DNA from 4 places in the Mesorhizobium sp. M0615 genome. Region 4 is predicted to be linked to each of the others. Evidence: predicted binding sites of a transcription regulator. Region 4 holds the regulator's gene; each other region holds the start of a gene.

Region 1 (4,131 bases), on a different contig from region 4:
CTGCCTGAACCGGAAAAATCAAAACGGAGACAATGAGATGAGCGGCTTTGCCAATCTGGTGCCGATGGTGATCGAGCAATCGAGCCGCGGCGAACGCGCCTTCGACATTTTCTCGCGGCTGCTGCGCGAGCGCATCATCTTCGTCAATGGCGAGATCAATGACGGCATGTCGGCGCTGGTCTGCGCCCAGCTCCTGTCGCTGGAATCCGAAAACCCCGACAAGGAGATCTCGCTTTACATCAACTCGCCGGGCGGCGTGGTTACCAGCGGCTTCGCCATCTACGACACGATGCAATATGTCAGCTGCCCGGTGTCGACCGTGTGCATGGGCTTTGCCGCGTCGATGGCCTCGTTCCTGCTGATGGCGGGAACGCCGGGGCGGCGCATCGCGCTGCCCAATGCCAGCATCGTGCTGCATCAGCCTTTGGGCGGCTTCCAGGGCCAGGCCTCCGACATCCAGCGTCACGCCGAAGGCATTTTGCGCACCAAGCGGCACATGGCCGACCTCTACGCTCACCATTGCGGCCGCACCCACGAAGAGGTCGAACGCACGCTTGACCGCGATTTCTTCATGACCGCGAAGGAAGCCAAGGACTGGGGCCTGGTCGACCACGTCTTCGACACCCGCAAGCAGGCAGCGGCCTGATCACCGTATCGAATTCAGGCCGGTGTTCCCTCAATTGCAACGCTGCTGGTCTGGCCTCGCCTTGAGCGCGGCACTATAGTCTTGCCATGCGCTACCACCTGAACAGACTGACCATAGCCATTGCCATCACGGCGGCGACATCGAGCATGGCCTTTGCCGGGGGCAGCACCAGCACGTCGCGGAAAGGCGCCCTGCCCGGCGTGACCGGCGACTACCGCATCGCCAAGCCCGCGCCGCAGCCGGAGCCGGACGACGCGCTGTCTGCCGGCGAGAACGGCACGTTCAAGATCGGCGGCACCGATGTCAGGATTTCCGGCAGCATCACTGTCGATGTCGGCACGGGTGGGATCAAGCCGCCGCGCCGGTAGCCCCTTCTCCCAGCTACTATACGGGAGAGAAAGCCTGCGCCGACGACTTCCTCGCAAAAGAACAGCCCCGCCGTTGCTTCCGCTAACGGTCGGGGCTTTTTTTGGATTCCAAATCCAAACTGCCGGTAGTGTTATACCGACTTTGATTTCGGATGCTTCGCGGCGTTCAGCCGACGATCCGACTAGCCGTCTCTGATTTTTGTGGGATTCGGCAGGTCACGGTTTGTCGGGTGGTTTGTTGGATTGTCGCGATGCGTCCATTTGGACACATACACTTCAATGCCTCGAAACTACCTGGCACTTATGCCCGCCGCGGCTCCACTAGCAGGTGGAGCCTCAAGGGACTATCCGGTGGCGTCATGCTCCGCTCCTATGTCCGTTGCGACAGGTGTCAATCCGAAGCACAAATCGCAAAAACCTGCGGCGTCTCGCAGGCCGCTATGGGCGGCGAGGCCATCAAAGACGGCCGGCTCCGTTGACTCCGGCAGAGTGCGCCCCTGATTCGACGGCGTCAACCTTGAATAGCCGGTTACGGAAAATGTGATCGTCGGGAGCTTACGTCAGGGTCAGTTTCTGAAACACCCTTGTCAGTTTCTGCACAGCTTTGTCAGGAGCGTGTTCGGTCTTTGTTCTTTCCGCTTGCCCGTTCGCGCGAAAGACGGTTAAACGGCTTTGGTCGAGAAGTGTGGCGTCTCTCGACGTGGCGGCAAAAATACCTACATAGGGAATGGCCGGGAAAACCCGCCGATCCCACTGACACCAGACCTGAGGCGGCGACCGGCGATGGCCGACCATAAATACCTTTCCATTCGCGGGGCACGCGAACACAACCTAAAGAATGTCGATCTCGACCTGCCGCGTGACAGCCTGATCGTCATGACCGGCCTGTCGGGCTCCGGCAAATCGTCGCTTGCTTTCGACACCATCTATGCCGAGGGCCAGCGCCGTTACGTCGAGAGCCTGTCGGCTTATGCGCGCCAGTTCCTCGAAATGATGCAGAAGCCGGATGTCGACCAGATCGACGGCCTGTCGCCGGCCATCTCGATCGAGCAGAAGACCACGTCGAAGAACCCGCGTTCGACGGTCGGCACCGTCACCGAGATCTACGACTACATGCGCTTGCTGTTCGCGCGCGTCGGCATCCCCTATTCGCCGGCGACCGGCCTGCCGATCGAGAGCCAGACGGTTTCACAGATGGTCGACCGGGTGCTGGCGGTCGAGGAAGGCACGCGCCTTTTCCTGCTGGCGCCGATCGTGCGCGGCCGCAAAGGTGAGTATCGCAAGGAACTGCTGGAGCTGCAGAAGAAGGGCTTTCAGCGCGTCAAGGTCGACGGCGTCTTCTATGAGATCGCCGATGTGCCGGCGTTGGACAAGAAGTACAAGCACGACATCGATGTTGTCGTCGACCGCATCGTCGTGCGCGGCGACCTGGCGACACGGCTTGCCGATTCCATCGAAACGGCGCTCAAGCTGGCGGAAGGGCTGGCGGTGGCCGAGTTCGCCGACCGGCCGCTCGACGCCAGCCAGACCGGCGAGGACTCGGTCAACAAATCGAAGAACGAGACGCATGAGCGCATCCTGTTCTCGGAAAAATTCGCCTGCCCGGTTTCCGGCTTCACCATTCCGGAGATCGAGCCCAGGCTGTTCTCGTTCAACAACCCGTTCGGCGCCTGCCCGACCTGCGACGGCCTCGGCAACCAGCGCGCCATCGACGCCAGCCTGATCGTGCCGGACGAAAACGTCTCGCTGCGCGACGGCGCCGTCAGCCCGTGGGCGAAGTCGACCTCACCCTATTACGCCCAGACGCTGGAAGCGCTGGGCAAAGCCTATGGCTTCAAGCTCGGCGACAAGTTCAAAGACCTGACCGAAGAGGCAAAGGAAGCCGTCCTGCGCGGCACCGGCGAGCGCGAGGTCACCTTCCAGTATGATGACGGCCTGCGCTCCTACAAGACGACCAAGACGTTCGAGGGCGTCATTCCCAATCTCGAACGGCGCTGGAAGGAAACCGAATCCGCCTGGATGCGCGAGGAGATCGAGCGCTTCATGTCGGCGACGCCCTGCCCGGTCTGCAAGGGATACCGGCTGAAGCCGGAAGCGCTGGCGGTGAAGATCGCCGGCAAGCATATCGGCGAAGTCACAGAGCTGTCGATCCGCAAGGCCGACCAGTGGTTCACCGAACTGCCGCCACATCTCAACGACCAGCAGAACGAGATCGCGGTGCGCGTTCTCAAGGAGATCCGTGACCGCCTGCGCTTCCTCAACGATGTCGGCCTCGACTATCTGACGCTGTCGCGCAATTCCGGCACGCTGTCGGGCGGCGAGAGCCAGCGCATAAGGCTGGCGTCGCAGATCGGCTCCGGCCTCACCGGCGTGCTCTATGTGCTGGACGAGCCGTCGATCGGCCTGCACCAACGCGACAATGCCCGCCTGCTCGACACGCTCAAGCATCTGCGCGACATCGGCAACACGGTGATCGTCGTCGAGCATGACGAAGACGCCATCCTGCATGCCGACTACGTCGTCGACATGGGTCCGGCCGCCGGCATCCATGGCGGCGAGATCATCGCCCAGGGCACGCCGCAGCAGGTGATGGCCAATCCTAATTCGATCACCGGTAAATATCTGTCGGGCGCGCTCGAAGTCGCCACGCCCGGTGTCAGGCGCGAGGCCAAGAAGAACCGCCGGCTGAAGATCGTCGGCGCGCGCGGCAACAATCTCAAGAACGTCACTGCCGAAATCCCGCTCGGCACCTTCACCGCCGTCACCGGCGTGTCTGGCGGCGGCAAATCGACCTTCCTGATCGAGACGCTGTTCAAGGCGGCGTCGCGCCGCATCATGGGCTCGCGCGAGCATCCGGCCGATCACGACCGCATCGAGGGCCTCGAATTCCTCGACAAGGTCATCGACATCGACCAGTCGCCGATCGGCCGCACACCGCGTTCGAACCCGGCCACCTACACCGGCGCCTTCACACCGATCCGCGACTGGTTCGCCGGGTTGCCCGAGGCCAAGGCCCGCGGCTATCAGCCGGGCCGCTTCTCCTTCAACGTCAAGGGCGGCCGCTGCGAGGCCTGCCAGGGCGACGGCGTCATCAAGATCGAGATGCACTTCCTGCCC
Region 2 (4,131 bases), on a different contig from region 4:
CACCACCGGTGTCGAGACGGAAGGCGAATTGCCCGAGGAGGATGACGACAACCCCTACCAGGACAGTGACGATGCCTTGCCCGACGACGCCGAGGAAGCCGCCATTGGTCACGATCTGGCGAGGCGCGGCGGCCCGTTCGACGACGTGTAAGGCAGCGACCGCGGATACTTTCGAGAGGTTTCCCGGGACGTCCACGCCGTCACCAGTTGGACCAAGGATGAGCTGAAGGCGATGCCGGAGCATCGCGATATTTCGAAGGATCCGGCTGGCCGGATCCTTCGTTTAAGGCGCCTTGGCGGTTTGGCTTAGCCCTTGTGGTCAAGGGCTGGACGGCGACAATCTCGGCACCTTCGACAGCCGAGAAGCAGCCGAGAAGCACGAACGCGAAGCCCAATATTTCAAGCGCCGTCGAGGCCGCTCGCCTGAAATCTTCAAAGTGCGCAAGAAATCCCCGCCGCGGGCGGTGCAGACACGCTCCAGCATCGCAACGCTGCGAACCGGGCCATCGCCCGCCGGCACTTGAGTGCCGACGGGCTCTGACCTTCAGTTCGACCCGGGATCGCCGAGCGCCTCGGTGACGAAGGACGCCGCGATCAGGTCGTCGGCGTCGAGGCGTAGGGAGCCTTCGACACCCCCCATGATGGCCGCGACCTTCTGGAAGGTCTGCATCTCGTGTTCAGTAACGCTGGCGTCTCGCATCCTGGCTTTCAGATCGGCGATGCGTCGGCCCAGTGAGGCCGACGTTCCGATTTCTCTGTTCGACATGGTGGCCTGCTCCTCCCCCAACCCATGCTGTGGACGTACTCAAGTCTGCCTATATATAAGGCAGCGCGAATACAGTCGCCGCAACGCGCGATATCTGGGAAGGTTCCGGCGCCAAATAGTCACGAAATAATACGTGGTGGGACTCGGGTATGTTGAGCGCCGACGCGGCGATAGACACCGCAGCCAGCGGCTGCGGCCATCGGCCTGGCCAACCCGCGTGGCGGGTCGCGAACGCGGGTCGGACTTGATCGCTGCGCGAACAGTCAGCGAGAAGCCGGCACCACGCCGGACACCGAGCGCGCCGTTTCGGGCGAAAACACCACGAAAGCAAAAACCAGAACGGCAGCGGCGACGATGAGCGAGCCGCCGGCGACGATCGGTTCAAGCGCCGGGTTTCCCTGCAGCATCACATACAGCGCCGGCAGCATGATCACTAGGCCGAGTGTGTAGAGCCCGTAGTGGATCATGGCGATGCGACGCGCCGCCTTTTGCGGATTGAGCGCGTAGTAGCCGCCGAAGATGGCGCTCGTCACCCAACCGAGCAGATTGATATGCGCGTGCGCCGGAAAAGCGGCGTGGTCACCCGAGATCGCCATCTGCAGGCCGGCCGCAATCCCCAACATCAGGAACAAGATGGCAGTTTTGAAAAAGAGTTCTGAAACCCTCGGCATGTCATTTCTCCCCCTATGCGGTCTGCGACCGCTTGCGACCTGGAGAATACACCCACGCGCAGAACTTTTCCACGCCGCGCTTATGGGCCATGCCTGCACAGCTTTTTGCACGCTGTTCGACTTTTCTGGCTGCCACAACCCGGCGCCGCCGCGCTACGGCGTCAGCAAGATGTCGGCGCCCGCTCGCTCGTCGAACACCACCGCGCAGCCGCGCCCCAGCGCCACTGCCGACAGCGCGTTGGCCACCGTCTCGTCCGGCGATACGAAATCACCGGTCAGCACTCGCAACTCCTCCACCGCCCTGGCCATTGACACGCAGTGCCCGGCAACGCGATCGCTCGTGCAGGCGTCAATGACGCTGACGAGGTCGATCATCTCGAACTGGCCCATACCGGCCTCCACAAAAACAGCGTCCCGTCGCGGATATGAACGCCGAGGCGAGAGACAATGTTCCGCAGGTCCGATGCCCAGGCGGAGCACTCGACAGCCCGACCTGGAACGGGCCGGCCGGCGACAACCGCTTCGCTTGACAATAGGCCCTGTTTGTTCTCTATTTGTTCGGCAAAAACGCCTCTCACAACAGACGCGGCTAATGCTGCAACGCCGCAAAGGGAACGGTCGGGATGGAGCCCACCATCCTGCATGCGGATCTCGACGCCTTCTACGCCTCGGTCGAGCAGCTGCTCGACCCGGCGCTCAGGGGCAAGCCGATCGCCGTCGGCGGCGGCGTCGTGCTTGCCGCTTCCTACGAAGCCAGGGTTTTCGGCGTGCGCGGCGGCATGCCCGGACAACGCGCGCGCGAGCTTTGCCCCGGACTGATCTTCGTCGGCGGCCATTTCGCCGACTATCAGCGGCTGGGCGACGCCGCCATCAAGGTGCTCGACGATTTCACGCCGCTGGTCGAGCGGATTTCCATCGATGAAGCCTTTGCCGACGTCGCCGGCTGCACGCATCTGTTCGGGCCGCCGGCCGAGATCGCCGCCACGGTGCGTCGGCGCGTCCGGGCAGAGCTCGGCCTGCCGATCTCGATCGGCGTGGCGCGCACCAAGCATCTGGCCAAGATCGCCTCGCAGGTGGCCAAGCCCGACGGGCTGGTGGTGGTCGATCCGGACACCGAACTTGCCTTCCTGCATGATCTGCCGGTCGGGCTGATGTGGGGCGTCGGCCCGGCGACCAGAGCGCGGCTGGCCGAGATCGGCATCGAGACCATCGGCCAGTTGGCAAAGACGCATGGTGGGGCGCTGCGAAGATTGCTCGGGCCCGCCGCCGGCGAAAAGCTGTCGTGGCTGGCATGGAACCGCGACCCGCGAAAGCTCGAAACCCACAGGCGGTCGCATTCCGCCGGCGCGCAGTCGGCGCTTGGCAGACGGCCGGCCGAGGCGCGTATCTTCGGACCCGTCCTGCTGCATCTGGCAGACCGGGTCGCCAGCCGGCTCAGGGCGAAATCACGGCCCGGGCGCACGGTGACGGTGCGCGTGCGTTTCGCCGATCTGCACGCTGTCACACGCTCGCTGACGCTCGAGCAGCCGATTTCGGCAACCGCGATGCTGGCCGAAATCGCCGGGGAGCTGGTGCGCGGCGTGCTGGCCGCCAACCCTCGGGAGAAGACCATCTCGTTGCTGGCGATCTCGGTGTCGCAGCTGGAAGAAAGTGTCGAGCTGCAGCTGGAGTTGCCGCTCGGGCTTGCCGATGAAAAGCAGCGGCCCGGCAGCAGGCAAGGCCTGGCGCGCTTTGGCGCCGATAGCGCCATCGACAAGATCCGCCAGCGCTTTGGCAGAGAGGCTGTCGGCTATGGCGCCGTGGCGCTGGAAGCCCGGCGCTCGGTTCCCGATGCCTTCCGCGAACTGGCGGAGAAGGAACTGTGAGTGCGGCGCGACGGCAAGGCCAATGTTTAGGCTGGACCCCTCCGCGCTGCATTGCCGCTCTGTTTGAGCAGGCCGACCAACCAGGCCAGACCCGCCGCAGTTTCGGACATTTTTCGCACCGCAACCCGGCCACGCCATGCACGCCCAAGAACAACGCTTTGTCGATGAAGGTGGACTTGCAGTTAGCGCATCGGCGCCAAGAAAAACCGGGATGGGACAGCGAGGCCGCGAAGGTTGACAGTGCCGATCCGTCTGGCATTATCGCGTAAGCTTGGAGGATTCACTATGAAGAAAACCTATTCGAAGCCTGTTCTGGTCAAAAAAGGCAAGCTTTCGCAGGTTACGGCGCTCGCCAATGGAGCGGGTTCCGGCCCGATCGAGTGAAGTCGTTGAGTCGGCTGTCGCCTGATCTGGCGGCCTCGCCTGACACTGGAGATGCGGCATGAAGAAGACCTATTCGAAGCCGGTGCTGGTCAAGAAGGGCAAGCTCTCGCAGGTTACAGCCGACAATGGTAACGGCTCCGGGCCGGTCGCAGTCTAGCAGCCGATCATCCGGACGCCTTGTGCCGTCTGGCCGGGAACAGGGCTTTGGGTGCCCGACGTGGAGAGTGGAAAATGAAGAAAACCTATCTGAAACCGGTGCTGGTCAAAAAAGGCAAGCTCTCGCAGGTCACCGCGAACGGTGCTTCCAATCCGCGATAAACCCTTTCACCCCGATTAATCGCGACACGCTTCAGCGCACAACCACCAGATCGTCGAGCACGAGCTGCCAATAGTGGCTCGTGGAGAGGCGCACGCGCGTCACCGCCGCCAGCATCGGCGCGTAGTG
Region 3 (4,131 bases), on a different contig from region 4:
AGTCGAGTTCCTGGCGCGCCGCGTCGCCCACGACTGATGACGCAACATATTGCAAAAAGGTGACCAAAAGCATGCTTGACCATGTCTCGATCGGCGTCCGCGACACCAACGTTTCGAAGCCCTTCTACGATGCCGCGCTAAAGCCGCTCGGTTATTCCTGCCTCAGCCAGTCGCCAGGCTCACTGGGTTATGGTGCGCAAGCCGTCGCGCTGTGGGTGAACGACGCGGAGCGGCCAGTGCCATCGGACGAGAAGTCCGGTCTGCATTTCTGCTTTGCCGCGCCGACGAGGCAGAGTGTCGTCGCCTTCCATGCCGCCGCCTTGCGTGCAGGCGGCAGCGACAATGGCGCGCCGGGCCTGCGCGCCGACTATGGCGAGGACTATTACGCTGCCTTCATCGTCGATCCCGACGGCTATCGCCTGGAGGCCTATTGCAACGCTGCCGCCTAACATAGCCGGCGTCTCCGGTATCGCCATCTCAGACGGTTCCCACCGGCCAGGCTTTGCTCTACCACTATCGTGGCGCAGGGGTCCGGCCCGGCGGGAGGGGTCAGCGATGCCGAGTTTCGACAGCCTGTTCAATGCCTTCGTCACCATTCTGGTGACCATCGACCCGCCAGGTCTCGCGCCGCTCTTCCTCGCGGTGACACGCGGCATGAACCGCGAGGAACGTCAGCAGGTTTCGGTGCGCGCCTCGATCATCGGCTTCCTGGTGATGGCGCTGTTTGCGGTGGCCGGGGCGTCCATCCTGTCGGTGTTCGGCATCACGTTGCCGGCTTTCCGCGTCGCCGGCGGGTTTTTGCTGTTCTTCATCGCGTTCGAAATGGTGTTTGAGCGCCGCCAGGACCGCAAGGAGAAGATCGGCGACGTCGCCATCACCAAGGACATGATCCACAACATCGCGGCCTTCCCGCTGGCGATCCCGCTGATCGCCGGCCCCGGTGCGATTTCGGCGACTGTGCTACTGTCGGGCTCTTTTCAGGGTTTTGCAGCACAAGCGGCGCTGGTCGGCATCATCTTCGTCTGCCTTGCCATCACCTATCTGGTGTTCGTGCTGTCGGAGCGCATCGACCGCATCCTCGGCCAGACCGGCCGCTCGATCCTCACCCGCCTGCTCGGCGTCATCCTGGCCGCGCTTGCGGTTCAGTTCGTCGCGGATGGGATCAAGGCGCTGATGGCGGGGTGAACGGCAGCCCCTGCTCCCTGCTCCCTGCTCCCTGCTCCCTGCTCCCTACTCCACCGCCGTATCGACGACCTCGAAATCGTGGGTGATGACAGCCGTCTTGGCCAGCATGGCCGAGGCCGAGCAGTATTTCTCGATCGACAGGTTGATGGCGCGCTGGACCTTGTCGCGCGACAGCGCGTGGCCCGTGACGATGAAATGCATGTGGATGCGGGTGAAGACTTTGGGGTCGGTTTCGGCCCGGTCGGCGTCGAGTTCTACAACACAGTCCTCGATCGCCTCGCGGCCTTTTTCGAGGATGTGGACGACATCATAGGCCGAGCAGCCGCCGGTGCCGATCAGCACCAGCTCCATCGGGCTCGGACCTGGCGTCTTGCCTTCCGGCCCGGGGGCGGTCCCCAGCACCAGTTTGTGGCCGCTGCCGGACTCGCCGACGAAGGTGCGCTCCTCGACCCATTTGATCCGTGCTTTCACGGCAATCTTCCTTTCAGAAAGCGTCACTGGCCGAAGACGACCGTGTGCATGATCCGCCCCGGCAGCAGCGTGAACACGCCGGCGCCGATCAGGGCGAAAACATACAGCGATATCATGACCCTGCGATGTTTCGCGACCCGATGCATATGCGCGTGCCAGACCGCCAGCGGCACGGCGATCAACACTAAAATCGACAAGAGATGGATCGGGCTGAACGGACCGACGAGGCGTATCTGCTGGATCCAGAAACTGGAGATGGCGACGACCAGCATCAGCGCCGCCCAGGTATAGCCGACGACACGATGACGCGTCGTGCCTTTCGGCAGCGCCAGTTGCGTAGCGCCAATGGCCAGCGCGGCAAGGGCCGCGAAGGCGTGCCATGGAATGGGAGGGCGCGCCGATAGAAGCGGTCCGAGCGACACCGCACCCTCTCCTCAGATATCGCCGACTATCGTCAGCTCAGAACGGGATTTCGTCGTCCAGTTCGCGCGACGAGCCGCCGCCACCGCCGCCCTTGGAACCGCCGCCACCGCTGTTGCCGCCGCGGTTGAAGCTCTCATTGGGGCCAGACTGGCCGAAATCCGAGCCACGGCTCGCGCCGCCGCCGCCGGCATAGTTGCCGACCTGACCGCCGCCCTCGCCGCGAGAATCGAGCATCTGCAGCTCGCCGCGGAATTTCTGCAGCACGACTTCGGTCGTGTACTTGTCGGCGCCGGTCTGGTCTTGCCATTTGCGTGTCTGCAGCTGGCCTTCGACGTAAACCTTCATGCCCTTCTTCAGGTACTGCTCGGCGACCTTGGCGATCTGGTCATTGAAAATGACCACGTTGTGCCATTCGGTCTTTTCCTTGCGCTCGCCGGAGTTCTTGTCGCGCCAGCTTTCCGACGTGGCGATGCGGATGTTGACGACCGGATCACCGGAATTCAGGCGGCGGATTTCAGGGTCCGCGCCGAGGTTACCGACCAGAATGACCTTGTTGACGCTACCCGCCATGACACTTCTCCGTGCTCATCCGAAACAAATTTCAAGTCGTTCACCTTACAGGCCGCGCACAATCCTGGCTTGCCGCGGCTGGCTTTTCCCACAAGGTTTTTGTTCCCTTTTCGTTCCTATACTGTTAACCACGGATTGTCAAGGAATGGCAGCAATCGCCGACGCGGGCGCGTGGATTTAGCTGACACGCAGCGGCGAGAAGCGGTGTCGTCAGCGCCGATTTTTCGCTGGTCGCAACGGACCGAAAAAGCCGCTCCACTCCATGCCCATGGCATGGGCGCGCTGTGCGATCACGGTTGGCGCCGACATCAGCCCGACTGCAGGTTCAGATTTCAGAGCCGGGTCATTCAGCAATTTCCCGATCGCGCGCCCGTGCCACCACACCTGAGCGACGAGCGCCGCTACCACCGCGATCAGGCCCCAGGTCCCCAATCCTTCGCCGAAGATGTAAATCCCGTATGGCGGCGATAGCGCCGTACCCAGCTTGGCCAACAAGATCACGGCCACGAAACCGATGACGGCGATGGCGCCTATACCGAGGACGAGGCGGCGATAGAGCCTCAGAGCCTCGTTGAGGTTCTCGGCGGACGAAAGATCGACGTTGGAATTCATAAATACTACTCCTGCCTCGCCATGAGCGGCCCATCTTGTTCCCCATGGATTAGAGGCCCGGCAGGATCCAATCAATACGGGGCATTCAAAACACCCCTTGCCAAATCGATAAGTATCGACTTATGCTTTTGCCATGATCGAAGCAGAGATTTTTCGCGCCCTGGCCGACCCGACGCGACGCGCCGTCTATGAGCGGCTGACTTCCGGCGAGATGAGCGTTTCGGAGTTGCGCACCGGCATGAGCGTGTCGCAGCCGGCGGTGTCGCAGCACCTTGCCGTGCTGCGCGGCGCAGGCCTGGTCAGCGAAAGACGTGCCGGCCGCAACGCCTACTACCGCGCCGATCCGCAAGGGCTCGAGCCGCTGCTCGGCTGGATCGAACGCTACCGCGCATTCTGGCCGGAGCGCATCGAAAGACTGAAGGCCGTTTTGAAGGACATGGACCAATGACCGACGAAAAGCAGACGCAGACCGCCAAGGATGCCCTCGCCTTCGAATGCGATCTGCCGGACGCACCGGAAAAAGTGTGGCGGGCACTGACCGTGCCGGATCTCTTGGCGGAATGGATGATGCCGAACGACATCAAGCCGGAAACCGGCAGCCGCTTTGCCTTTGCCGGGCCTGAGAAGCCGATCGAGTGCGAAGTGCTCGATGCCGAACCGGGGCGCCTGCTGCGCTATTCCTGGCGCGAGCGTTCCGGCGACGCCGACCGCGAGGAGCTGGAGAGCATCGTCACCTTCACACTCGCCCGCACCGTTTCCGGCGGCACGCATCTCCGCATCGTCCATGACGGGTTTGTCCTGACGCCTGCGGTTGCGATGGCCGGCGCCGGCTGCCGGCTCTCGCTGCACGCATATAAGCCCAAGCCGCCA
Region 4 (4,131 bases):
CCTATGCCGAGCCGCTGCCCCTCGCGCTGCCTGAGCCGCATCCCGGCGTCGCGCCTGCGCTGCCCGGTCACGCGTTGCCGGCGCAAGTCACAGCGCCCGGATCTATCGCCCGTCTGCGCAGACGGCTTCGCCGTCCGTCATGGCCCGCGCTCCGCCGCAGCCTTGCCGTGGCCGCCAACACGGAGCTCGACCGGGGCGTCGCCTTCCTGCTGGTGCCGGTTTTCCTGGCGGCCGGCGTCATCATTTATTTCTCGCTGGCCGGCGAGCCCGGCTTTGCGCAGCCAATCGCCATTGTGGTGCTGGCGACATGTTGCGCTGTCGCCACGCGATCGCGGCCGAGGACGCATCTGTTCTGCATGGCCGCGATGCTGTGCGCGCTCGGCGTCGTCGCCGCCAAAGTCGAGACCTGGCGCGCCGGAACGCAGATGCTCGGCTCCGAGATTCAGACACGGCTGACCGGCCGCGTCGTCAGTCTCGAACAGATGGAAAGCGGCCGCATCAGGCTGACGCTCGACGTGGTTTCGACCGCTTACCCCGAGCTGCGCTACGCCCCGGAGCGGGTCAGGCTCTCGGCGCGGACCGTTCCCGCCGATATGACCGCCGGCTCCCTGATCACCGGCTATGCCAGGCTGTTGCCGCCGACCGGTCCGGTGCGGCCGGAGAGCTACGATTTCTCCTTCGACAGCTATTTCACCGGTATCGGCGGCAGCGGCTTCTTTCTCGGCAATCCGAAAACCATTGCTACGCAGGGACCGCCGCCGCTGACCGCGCGGCTCTCCTCGGCAATCGAGAACGCGCGCGAAAACATTGCCGACCATATCAGGGGCAAAATCGGCGGCGCCGAAGGCGAGATTGCCGCGGCGTTGATTGTCGGGGTGCGCGCCGGCATCCCGGACGAGGTCAACGAAGCGATGCGGCGCACCGGCATCTACCACATCATCTCCATCTCCGGCCTGCACATGGCGCTGGTTGCCGGCACCATCATGGCGTTGCTGCGTGGCGCCTTTGCGCTGTTTCCCGATTTCTCTTCGCGCCGCCCAGTCAAGAAATATGCAGCAGTGGCAGCACTCGTCTCCATCGCCGCCTATCTCGTCATTTCAGGCATCGTGGTCGCCGCCGAGCGCAGTTTCATCATGCTAGCGGTCATGCTGGTCGCGGTACTCTTCGATCGTGCCGCGCTCACCATGCGCAATCTGGCGATCTCCGCCATTGCCGTCATCCTGGTGTCGCCGCACGAGGTGGTCGGTCCCAGCTTCCAGATGTCGTTTGCCGCCACAGCCGCCCTTGTCGGCGCCTATGCCGGCTGGGCCGATTACCGCGCCGACAAGGTGAGAACGCCGCTGGCAAAGCGCTCCTTCGTCGGCTTCCTGTCGCGAAAATTCGCGCTGGCCATGGGCGGCCTCGCCATGACCTCGATCATCGCCGGCAGTGCAACCTTGCTGTTCGCCATCTGGCATTTTCAGCGTGTGTCGCCGCTCAGCCTGATCGCCAATCTGGCCGTGATGCCGATTGTTTCGTTGATCGTCATGCCCTTTGCCGTGCTCAGCGCACTGGCGATGCCGTTCGGCGCCGACGGGCCGTTCCTCTATGTGATGGGCAAGGGTCTGATGGCGATGATCGCTATATCGGCCTGGATTTCCGAGCGCTCGCCGGTCGACGCCGTCGGGCTGATCTCCATCCGCTCGGTGCTGTTGGTGGCGGTCGCCCTCGTCATCGCCACCATGGCCACCACCTGGCTCAGGCTGGCGGCCGTGCCTTTCGCGCTGGCCGGCCTGTTGACGGTGCCGCAGGTGCTTACGCCCGACGTGCTCATATCCGAGGACGCACATCTGGTGGCCATGCCGATAGGTGGCGGCGAACTCGCCCTCAACCGCGAACGCTCCAACGAATTCACCACGGACAATTGGAAACGGGCGCTGCGGGCCGAAACCATTATCCCGCCCGAGATTTTCGAGGCAACAGATACGCGGTTCGATCTCGATCCGCTCGATCTGCCGCCCGGGTCGCCCTTCTATTGCATGGGCGATCTCTGTATCGCCCGACACCCTTCCGGAGCCATTGTAGCCCTTGCCAAAGACCGCAAGACGGCGCGGCCGGCCTGTGCCTTCGCTAGCCTGATCGTCATCGATGACGCCACGGCCTACAATCCGTGCCGCGACCCGCTGGTGCTGGTCGTGACGAAGAAACAGCTGGCCCGCGACGGCAGCGCCGCCGTCTTCTTCGATCCGCAATCGGCAGCTGCAGCGCCAACCATCCGCTTCGCCGTCGACAAGCCGTATCGCCCCTGGCACGAGCAGCGCCGCTTCTCCCGCGAAGCGCGCGGCCTGCCGCCTTACAACCAGCGTGAAAAGTACAAACCCAAGCCGGCTCAGTAGCGCCGGATCAATCCGACAAGCTTGCCCTGCACCTTCACCCTGTCCGGTCCAAAAATGCGGGTCTCGTAGGCCGGGTTGGCGGCTTCCAGGGCGATCGAGGCGCCCTTGCGGCGGAAGCGTTTCAGGGTCGCTTCCTCATCGTCGACCAACGCCACCACGATCTCGCCGGGGCTGGCTGTGTCGGCATTGCGGATGATGACCGTGTCGCCATCGAAAATGCCGGCCTCGATCATCGAATCGCCCTTGACCTCGAGCGCGTAGTGTTCGCCGCCCATGATCATGTCGGGCGGCACCGAGATCGAATGGGTCTGATGCTGGATGGCGTCGATCGGCACGCCGGCGGCGATGCGTCCCATCACCGGGATTGAAATCGAGGAAACGGCATCGTCATTGCCGGCAGACATCGAACGCGACGGCGAGCCCGGCTTGATCTGGCGGCCGAGACCGCCTTGGCCCATCCCGCCTTGTCCCTGGCCGCCTTGCCCTTGGCCGGCTTGACCAAGACTGCCCTGAATGACGCTCGGCGAAAACTTCCTCGCCGCGTTGAGGCCTGGTGCGATCGAGTCGGGTAGCCGCAGCACTTCCAGCGCGCGCGCCCGGTTCGGCAGCCGGCGAATGAAACCGCGCTCCTCAAGCGCTGTGATCAGTCGGTGGATGCCGGACTTGGAGGCGAGGTCGAGCGCTTCCTTCATCTCGTCGAAGGACGGCGGGATTCCGCTCTCCTTCAGGCGTTCATGGATGAACATCAGAAGCTCATGTTGTTTGCGCGTCAGCATCGCGGCCCCCAAGGGTTCTGAAACCAGAATCGGAAAAAACAAACCCAGAACAAACACTATCTGTTCCAGTTGTGTTCCGCAACCTTTTAAAGTTTAATGAATGTGTTGACGTTTTGTTCAGCGTAACGTTCGGCGCTGCGAGCGCCGCCTGCCCATTTGCCGGCAACGGGGTGAAACGAAGACAAAGTGCCTGCGTCGTCGGCTATGATCGCCGCTTCCTTTTCGGACGGGGCTGCGCAGCATCCGCGCCGGGTTCGCTCTGGGCATAGACCTGCAGCGTGTAGCCGATGTGAGCGGTCATCAGAGTTTTCGCACGTTCGACGTCGCGATCGAGGGCCGCTTCCATCAGGGCGGTATGGTGTTCGATCGCCACGGCGTCGCGCAGGGCCGCCACGGCCTTCCGGTGTCCATCCGTGCGGCCGGCGGCGGCGCGCAGCGTCGGGGCCAGACCCAGAAAGCGGTGATGGCGATGCAATTGGTCGGAAATCGTCGCATTGAACTGCTGCAGCCAGCTGGATGTCGCGGCACTGAGCAGCGCCGCATGGAAGGCATCGTGTTTTTCGTACCACGCGTCGACCGCATCATCCGATGGATCGTCGAGAACAGACCCGCACCGTGAGAGACGATAGTGGGCGGCAACGACCGCGTCTTCCCACTCACGGTCGCCTTTCTCGATCGATTCCACCAGCAGGGGCAGTTCGACCACCAGCCGCGCACGCGCCAGATCCTCGAGCTCCGCCCGAGAGACAGAAGCGACCGCAAACCCGCGGTTGCTGATGGCGGTCACAAGCCGTTCCGCCTCCAGCCGCGACAGCGCCTCGCGCAACGGCGTCCAGCCGATGCCGTAGGTGTTGCGCAGCGTGCTCAGCTTCAACGGCGCCGCGGGCGCCAGCCGGGTCGCAAGAATATCGCGCCTGAGCACGCGATAGGCCGCTTCCGTCTTCGAGGTCTGCTCGTCATCCAACATCGTGATCCATCAG

Evidence for each region. The regulator LexA, encoded in region 4, represses DNA repair genes until DNA is damaged. The targets are predictions, from matches to a motif close to TGTTCNNNNTGTGTTCNG.
Region 1: uvrA (excinuclease ABC subunit UvrA) is a predicted target of LexA. The motif match lies at 1,631-1,648, and genes of this name have one in related genera.
Region 2: dinB (DNA polymerase IV) is a predicted target of LexA. The motif match lies at 1,982-1,999, and genes of this name have one in related genera.
Region 3: ssb (single-stranded DNA-binding protein) is a predicted target of LexA. The motif match lies at 2,750-2,767, and genes of this name have one in related genera.

Annotation. Positions count from the first base shown of each region.
Region 1 is NZ_JAMYQI010000014.1:87,183-91,313, reverse strand. Features, by position in the region: gene NKI46_RS24020 (SRPBCC family protein) at 1-8, shown strand, start outside; gene NKI46_RS24015 (ATP-dependent Clp protease proteolytic subunit) at 38-646, shown strand; gene NKI46_RS24010 (hypothetical protein) at 793-1,014, shown strand; gene uvrA (excinuclease ABC subunit UvrA) at 1,798-4,131, shown strand, end outside.
Region 2 is NZ_JAMYQI010000002.1:118,585-122,715, forward strand. Features, by position in the region: gene NKI46_RS03325 (hypothetical protein) at 1-151, shown strand, start outside; gene NKI46_RS03330 (hypothetical protein) at 545-766, opposite strand; gene NKI46_RS03335 (heme-copper oxidase family protein) at 1,030-1,437, opposite strand; gene NKI46_RS03340 (hypothetical protein) at 1,591-1,827, opposite strand; gene dinB (DNA polymerase IV) at 2,061-3,302, shown strand; gene NKI46_RS03350 (hypothetical protein) at 3,588-3,686, shown strand; gene NKI46_RS03355 (hypothetical protein) at 3,745-3,843, shown strand; gene NKI46_RS03360 (hypothetical protein) at 4,036-4,131, opposite strand, start outside.
Region 3 is NZ_JAMYQI010000014.1:91,348-95,478, reverse strand. Features, by position in the region: gene NKI46_RS24060 (hypothetical protein) at 1-37, shown strand, start outside; gene NKI46_RS24055 (VOC family protein) at 72-449, shown strand; gene NKI46_RS24050 (MarC family protein) at 556-1,185, shown strand; gene NKI46_RS24045 (OsmC family protein) at 1,231-1,656, opposite strand; gene NKI46_RS24040 (DUF2306 domain-containing protein) at 1,680-2,078, opposite strand; gene ssb (single-stranded DNA-binding protein) at 2,116-2,649, opposite strand; gene NKI46_RS24030 (hypothetical protein) at 2,860-3,261, opposite strand; gene NKI46_RS24025 (ArsR/SmtB family transcription factor) at 3,395-3,709, shown strand; gene NKI46_RS24020 (SRPBCC family protein) at 3,706-4,131, shown strand, end outside.
Region 4 is NZ_JAMYQI010000018.1:82,846-86,976, reverse strand. Features, by position in the region: gene NKI46_RS26775 (ComEC/Rec2 family competence protein) at 1-2,375, shown strand, start outside; gene lexA (transcriptional repressor LexA) at 2,369-3,151, opposite strand; gene NKI46_RS26765 (GntR family transcriptional regulator) at 3,354-4,118, opposite strand.